DNA from 2 places in the Telluria sp. AC161 genome. Region 1 is predicted to be linked to the other one. Evidence: riboswitches for the same ligand, from Rfam matches in the RefSeq annotation. Region 1 holds a riboswitch; the other holds the start of a gene.
What was found. Region 1 has a riboswitch for cobalamin ahead of ACZ0AJ_RS19005 (cobaltochelatase subunit CobN). Riboswitches for the same ligand answer to the same signal wherever they lie in the genome.
Positions count from the first base shown of each region.

Region 2: linked by a shared signal. The riboswitch ahead of ACZ0AJ_RS03970 (TonB-dependent receptor) and the one ahead of ACZ0AJ_RS19005 (cobaltochelatase subunit CobN) in region 1 are both predicted to bind cobalamin.

Region 1 covers NZ_OZ409861.1:4,264,978-4,268,981, reverse strand. Annotated here, with positions in the region: gene kynA (tryptophan 2,3-dioxygenase) at 1-749, opposite strand, end outside; gene kynU (kynureninase) at 783-2,045, opposite strand; cobalamin riboswitch at 2,318-2,536, shown strand; gene ACZ0AJ_RS19005 (cobaltochelatase subunit CobN) at 2,712-4,004, shown strand, end outside.
Region 2 covers NZ_OZ409861.1:877,491-881,494, forward strand. Annotated here, with positions in the region: gene ACZ0AJ_RS03960 (hypothetical protein) at 1-815, shown strand, start outside; gene ylqF (ribosome biogenesis GTPase YlqF) at 1,112-2,059, shown strand; cobalamin riboswitch at 2,085-2,323, shown strand; gene ACZ0AJ_RS03970 (TonB-dependent receptor) at 2,392-4,004, shown strand, end outside.

The DNA of each region.
Region 1 (4,004 bases):
CGCCACAGCCGAAACGCCGTCTCGATATCCACCAGCTTTTCACCCAGCTCATACAGCGGCCAGTACTGGTCAGTATCGCGATACACAACCATCCACGCCGCCTTCACCGACGGATCCGACTGCGTCGCCTGATGCCAAGGCCCGGCAAGCCGCGCCGCATCCACGGCCAATCCACTGCGCGCCATCACCATGATCGCTTCGTCATACAGCGACGGTTTATCGAGCACGCCCTGCAGCGCCGCGTGCGCGTCAGGCTTGTGCTGATGCACCTGCAAATGCGTGACGTTCTTGTTCCCCAAAATGAATTCGATCTCGCGATACTGGTGCGACTGAAACCCTGACGACGCGCCCAGGTATGGGCGGATCGCCGTGTACTCGGGCGGCGTCATCGTCGCCAGCACATCCCATGCATGCACGAGCTGGTTCATGATCGCGGCCACGCGCGCCAGCATCTTCATCGCCGCTGGCAGCTGGCCCCGCGCGATGTTGTCGCGCGCACCGTGCAGCTCGTGCAGCATCAGCTTCATCCACAGTTCGCTGGTCTGGTGCTGGACAATGAACAGCAGCTCGTTGTGCTCGGGCGACAGCGGGTGCTGGGCGTTGAGGATCGTGTCGAGCGACAGGTAGTCGCCGTAGCTCATGTCCTTGCTGAAATCGAGCTTGGCGCCGTGGTAGCCGGGCTGCGCGACAGGGCAGCCACTCAAATCGGCATTGCTGGCGGACGAATCAGGGGTAACAGGGCAGGGCATTGTGGCCTCTCTTGAGAATCGCTCGAAAATCGCTCAGGTCACCGCAGTGCGCTTGGCATCGACCTGATAGTCGCTGCGGTCCAGGATATCCTTGAGCACCATCACCGCCTGCCACACATCGTCATACCCCGTGTACAGCGGCGTGAAGCCAAAGCGCATCACCTGCGGCTCGCGGTAGTCGCCGATCACGCCGCGCGCGATCAGGGCCTGCATCACCGCGTAACCGTGCGGATGCGTGACGCTCACCTGGCTGCCACGGTCCGCGTGATTGCGCGGCGTGATCAGCTCCAGCGGATGCGCAGCGCACTCCTGTTCGAGCAGCGCCAGGAAAAGGTCCGACAGCGCCAGCGACTTCTTGCGCAGCGCCGCCATCGTCACATCCTGGAACACGGCCAGCCCGCATTCGATCAGCGCCAGCGCCACCACTGGCTGCGTGCCGCACATCGCGCGCTTGATGCCGGCCACCGGCGCGAACGCCGGCTGCATCGCGAACGGCTGGCGGTGCGCCCACCAACCGGTGAGCGGCTGCGTGAACTGCGCATGATGGCGCTGCGGCACCCAGATGAATGCCGGCGCGCCCGGTCCGCCGTTGAGGAACTTGTAGGTGCAGCCCACCGCGAAGTCGGCTTGCGCGCCATTCAGGTCAACCTCCACTGCGCCAGCCGAATGGGCCAGGTCCCAGATCGCCAGCGCGCCGGCGGCGTGGATCTGCGCCGTGATCGTCTTCATGTCGAGCATGCGCCCGGTGCGGTAGTTCACGTGCGTGAGCATCACGACTGCCACCTGGGCACCGGCGTCGCCTTCGAGGGCGGCCGGCAGGTCGGCCCAGCTGTCGAGCAGGCGCAACTCGTAGCCGCGCTCGAGCCAGCCGATCAGGCCTTCGGCCATGTAGATATCGCTCGGGAAGTTGTCGCGCTCCGTGAGGATGATGCGGCGGGCCGCGTGCGCCGGTGCGTCGGCCTGCATCTTGAGCGACGCAGCCAGCGCCTTGAACAGGTTCACCGAGGTCGAATCGGTGACCACCACTTCATCGGCCGCGGCGCCGATCAGCGGCGCGATCAGGGTACCCAGGCGCTGCGGCAGGTCGTACCAGCCGGCCGTGTTCCAGCTGCGGATCAGGTCATTGCCCCATTCGGCGGCGATCACGTCCTGCGCGCGTTGCAGGGCCGCGCGGGGGCGGGCGCCGAGCGAATTGCCATCGAGGTAAATCACGCCGTCCGGCAGCGCAAAGGCATTGCGCTGGGGAGCCAGCGGATCGGCCGCGTCGAGGGCCAGGCAGTCTTGTCGTGTGATCATGTGAACGGTCGCGAAGAAGTAGTGGGTGCCGGCCTGGCCGGACAATACCGCCATTCTAGGCTAGGGAAGCACTGATTTATTCTGGGGGATGGAATTGGCTGCGGAAAAAGCCGCCATGCAAGGCGCAAATCGCAGCAATAGCGAGCTATTGCGAGAATTTGCAACGCCGCAGGGTGGCTATTTTCCGTGCCAAGTCCGCCTCCATGAATTAATCAGTGCTTCCCTAGAAGCCAAAGAATGCGGTGACAGTGGCGCACCCTGGCTGTAGAATCGCGCCCAATCAAGTGAATGGTGCCGTCCTGCTCGTCTGCAGGAAGGTGAAACGGGAAGCCGGTGACGTGTGCGAATCCATCGCACGCCAGTCCGGCGCAGCCCCCGCTGCTGTATGCCTGACGACCCTCGTCGAACGCCACTGTGCCCCGTGCACGGGAAGGCAGGACCCGGGAAGGATGACGGCAAGCCAGAAGACCGGCCTTCACGATGCATTGCGTACGTCCCGGGGTGTGGGCGTGCCTGTTGGTAGTTCGTCGTTCCTTTTGTGTTGCCACTGCGGTCGCGTCAGCGTTCGTGCGCGTGTGCGCATGGCTTGCTGCGCCCAGCGTGGAAGGAAGACGTCTGCCCATTGTCATGCGCGCCCTGGCGCGCAGCTGAAAGGTCGACGTTCACATGAACACTGCTTCGCTCCCCCGCGCCTGTACTGCGCTGGTGCTTCTGCTCGCGTCCCTGCTTGCCTGCGCCCACAGCCACGCCGCCACCATGTTCGCCGTGGTCACCGAGCGCGCCGCGCCAGGTGCGATCGAGGCCGCCCACCGCCACCTGGCCAGCCACCCGCGCGACCGGATTCAGTTGCGCACGCCGGCCCAGCTGATGGCCGCCAGTGAACGCGAGGTGGGCCAGTGGATCGCGGGCGCCGACACGGTGCTGGCGGTGTCGCTGTTCGGCGATCCGGCGCGCCGCATGAAGGATGCGCTGGCGCGCCACGCCAAGCCAGGCACCGCGGTGCTGGCCTTCAATGGCGAAGCAAGCCTGAACCTGATGACGCGCGCCGCGCACGGTAGCCTGGCCGGCTTCGCGCCCGAGCTGCTGCGCGAACTGGCTGCCGAAGCGCCGGCGCCTGCCGCGTTGCAGGCGGCAGAAGCGAATCCCGCCGCCCGCCACTGGCTCGCGGCGCGGCGCGTCTGGCAAGCGGGCGGCGTGGACAACACCACGGCCCTCATCGCCCACCTGCTGCATCCATCGACAGCACTGGGCGCTCCGCTGCCCGAGCCAACGCTGCGCCTGCGCGTCGGCCAGAACGAGCTGCAGGATGCTGCCGCATGGGGCAACGCCGCCAAGCTGGGTCTGAAGGACCGCCCGACCGTCGTCGTGCTCGACCTGGCGAACATGGATGGCATGGTGCCGGCGGCCCTGTGCCGCCGCATCGAAGAACAGGGCCAGGCCTGCGTGCAGCTGCTCACGCGCTGGGGCGGCGCCTCGCGCGAAGCGCTGGTGCGCCTGCCGGAGCTGATCGCGCCAGCGAAGCCGGCGGCGCTGGTGGTGCTGCAGGACTTCGTCGTCGGCGCCGCCGAAGGCCGCGAAGTCGTCAGCGAAGCCTTCAAACGCCTCGATATCCCCGTGTTCAAGGCGATCCGCCTGTCGGACCGCACCGCCATTCAGTGGCAGCTTTCGCCCGATGGCCTGCCGCCGGATTCGGTCCAGTACCGCGTCGCGCTGCCCGAGCTGCAGGGCATCGGCCAGCCGATGGTGGTGGCGGCGCTGGGCCAGTCGCAGCGCGACCGCCTGACCGGCATCGAGAACCGCCCGCCGGTGCTGCTGCCGGCCGAAGTCGATCGCATGACGGCGCGCGTGAGCCGCTGGCTGGCGCTGCGCGCCAAGCGCAACGCCGACAAGCGCGTCGCGATGGTCTATTACAACCACCCGCCGGGCCGCCAGAACATCGGCGCCGACAACCTGAACGTG
Region 2 (4,004 bases), 3.4 Mb from region 1:
GCGTCTACCTGGCGGCGGGCGAAACGGTCGAATTGTCGCTGCGCGCTGTTGACGCGCACGGCGCCGCACTGCCGCTGGTGGTCACGCGCGCGCTGGCCCAGGGGATGGTCGCGCAGGGAGCGCGCCCCGCGCCCCGCGTGACGCTGGCGTTTTCGCAGGATGATGGCGATTACTGGCGCGCCACGTTCGCGCCGCAGGCGAGTGCACTGGCGGGCTTTCACGGCACCATCCGTAGTGAAGTACGCTTCAGCGTCAATGGCCGCGCGGGTGTCGTGTTGTTCGATGTGATCCATTCACCCGAGCTGCCCGCCATCTGGACGGGCGCGCCGCGTGAAGCGATCGGCGCGGACGCGCTCGAGTTCACGCTGCCGCTCGATGTGCGCCTGGCTGGCCGCTACGTGGTCAGTGGCCGCATCGACGATGCGCTGGGCCGCCCGTTCGCGCTGGCGAGCTTCAACGAACTATTGGGGCAGGGCACGCAGTCGGTAGCGTTGCGCGTGCACGGCAAGCTGCTGCACGACGCCGACCCTGCGCCGCCATTGCCGCTTGTGCTGCGCGATGTCGAAGGTTATCTGCTGCGTGAGAACGCCGACCCGGACCGGCTGCTGCTGGCGCGCCGCGAGGGCGCCGTGCTGGTCAGCCGCACGCTGTTGCTGGCCGGCGTGCCCGATCACGTATGGCAGAGCGAGGAGCGCAGCCGCTACCTGGCCGAGTATGCGAAAGACCGCGCGGCAGCGCGCGAACGCTTGGCGGCGTTCGATCCGGCGGCCACCTTGCCGCCCGTTGACTGCAGCGAACCGGGGCTGGTTCAGTAAGGCACCAGCGGCAACTCGACCAGCGCGGACACCGCGATGGCGCAGCACAGCAAGCCGACGCCATACCAGCGCACCATCGATCGTTTCAGTCTGTCCCGTGCGCGCATATGTCGTCTCCGCTGGCGGCCCGCCACCGTGCGTGGCCAAGGGCAAGTGTGCACGCCGAATATGTCAACAGTGTTGCAACGGCTCAACGTCATGCGCAAGAGAAAGACCAGCTGTGGCGGGTTCGCCACGCTCGCGTGCGCCACCAGCGTAAAATAGCACCCTGAACGAAAGATAAAGAAAGCAACAGCATGTCGATACAATGGTTCCCGGGCCACATGAACGCGGCCAAGAAGGAAGCGGCCGAGCAGATGGAGAACATCGATCTGGTGATCGAAGTCCTCGATGCACGCCTGCCCGAGGCGAGCTGCAACCCACTGGTGGACCAGCTGCGCAAGTTCCGCCAGCGTCCCAGCCTCAAGATCCTGAACAAGATTGACCTGGCCGATCCGGTCGCTACCGCCGCCTGGAAAGCCTATTACGATGCGCAGGATGGTGTCACGGCCTACCCGATGACGACCAAGAAGCCGGCCGACGTCGCCCGCATCCCCGATCTGGCCCTGTCGCTGGCGCCGCACCGCGGCGTGCCAACGAAACCGCTGCGCATCATGATCATGGGCATCCCCAACGTCGGCAAGTCGACGTTGATGAACGCACTGCTGAAAAAACGCGTGGCCAAGGTGGGCGATGAGCCGGCCGTGACCAAGGTCCAGCAGCGCCTTTACCTGAACAAGAACGTGGTGCTGGTCGACACGCCCGGCATGCTGTGGCCAAAAATTGCCATGGCCACCGATGGCCTGATGCTGGCAGCCAGCCATGCCATTGGCACCAATGCGCTGGTCGAAGAAGAAGTTGCTGAATACCTGGGCGAACTGCTGCTGCAGCGCTACCCGCACCTGCTCACCGCGCGCTACGGCCTGAAAACTGAGGGCATGGATGGCGTGGGCGTCATCGAAGGCGTGGCGATGCGCCGGGGCTTCCGCGTGCGCGGCGGCGAATACGACTACGAAAAGGCAGCGCACTCGCTGCTGCAGGATTACCGCCAGGGCGCCCTGGGGCGCATCAGCCTGGAAACGCCGGATTCGCGCGCAGCCAGCCTGGCCCTGCACGCAGCCGAAGTGGCCGAGAAAGCCCGTCTGGCCGCCGAGAAGCTCGCTGCCAAGCTCGAAGAGCAGTCGCGCGGCAAGCGCGGCAGCTGACCTGCCAGGGCGCGTGCCGACACGGTATAATCGCGCCGTTTTGGTGCTCTCGCGCGCATTCCAGCGCGCGAAGTTAAACGGGAAACACGACAGGGCTGCGCTGCGCGCCGTCCTGGAAGTGTGCTGCCCCCGCAACGGTCAACAAGCGCCGCGTCCGCACATCCTGCGCCGCGGCAGACAATCTCGATAACCACTGTCCGCACGACAGGAAGGTGAGGGCGTCCGCTTGCCAGCCCGGATACCGGCCAGGACAGGTGGAAGCGCGATGCGCTTCCTTCGACGCCAGGCTGCGGGGACGCAGCGGGGCGCCCTTTACCGAGAACACACTCATCATGACTTTTGCAGCTCCCGCGCGCCGCGCGCCCCTCGCCGTGGCGTGCGCCTTCGCCGTGTCCACCTTCGCCACCATCGCTGTCAACGCTACTGCGCAGGAAACGCTGGCGCCGGTCGTCGTCACCGCGTCCCGCTTCCCGGCCACCGCCACACCAATCGGCGCCACCGTGATCACGGCTGACCAGATCCGCACCTCTGGCGTGGCCGATGTCAATGCCGCCATCCGCAAGATCGGCGGCGTCTTCGGCCGCCAGAGCCTGGACGGCTCGCCCGACTTCAGCCTCGACCTGCGGGGTTTTGGCACCAACAGCGCGCAGAACGTGGTGGTGATGGTCGATGGCGTGCGCCTGAATGAAAACGAGCTGGCTAATACGGTGCTCTCGAGCATCCCGGTCGACACGGTCGAGCGCATTGAAATCACCCGTGGCGGCAGCAGCGTGCTGTACGGCGATGGCGCCACCGGCGGCGTGATCCAGATATTCACCCGCCGTCCGCAAGGCAGCGGCACGCGCGGCACCCTGTTCGTGGAAGGCGGGCGCTTTGACGCGCTCGACCTGCGCGCCTCGATCGCGCATGGCGCCGGCCCGTGGTCGTTCGACGCCGCCGTGGCCGACCGCCGCACCGACAACTACCGCGACAATAACAAGTACGAGCAAACGAGCTTCAGCGGCGGCGTCCAATATGCGTACGCCGCGAACGGCCGTGCCGGCCTGCGCTTCGAGAGCTCGCGCTCGGACTCGCGCCTGCCGGGTTCGCTGAACGAGGCACAGTTCCAGGCCAACCCGACCCAGAGCAATACGCCGGATGACTTCGGCTCGCTCGACACCGACCGTGTCAGCGCCTTCGTTGAACACCGCATCGGCGCCATCGAACTGGCAGCCGAGCTGTCGCACCGCGAGCGCGATGTCGGTTCGACGTATGTGTTCTCGGGCTTCCCATCGGCCTCGCGCTACCAGGCCGATCAGACCCAGTTCTCGCCACGTCTGCGCCATACCGCCACGCTTGGCGACAAGCGCAACGAATTCGTCACCGGCATCGACCTGACCCGCTGGGATCGCCAAGTCACGTCGAGCTTCTCGGCCGGCGACGCGAAACAGGAGTCCAAGGCGATCTACGTGCGTGACGAGCTGACCTGGAACGCGCCGCACAACGCGCGCCTGGCCGTCGGCGCGCGCCATGAACGTTTCGACAAAGAGTACGCCGACCCGCTCGCGTTCACCGCCCCGGAAGACACCGGGCAGTCGGTCAACGCGTTCACGGTCGAAGGCAGCTTCGACGTCGCGCGCGAAGTAACCGTGTTCGCCAAGGCTGGCCGCAGCTACCGCATTGCCAATATCGACGAGAACTCGTACCGCGCCACAACGGACGTGCTGGCGCCGCAAACCTCGCGCGACCTCGAACTGGGCGTCGCCTTCGGCAACGACGCGCGCAAGGCCACGGCCCGCGTGTTCCGTCACCGCCTGACGAACGAAATCTTCTTCGATCCGACGCTCGCCGGTGGCTTTGGCATCAACACCAATCTCGACCCCACCCGCCGCCAGGGTGTCGAAGTCGAAGGTAACGCGCTTCTGGCGAACAACCTGCGCCTGACGGGCGCCTGGCAGTACGTGCA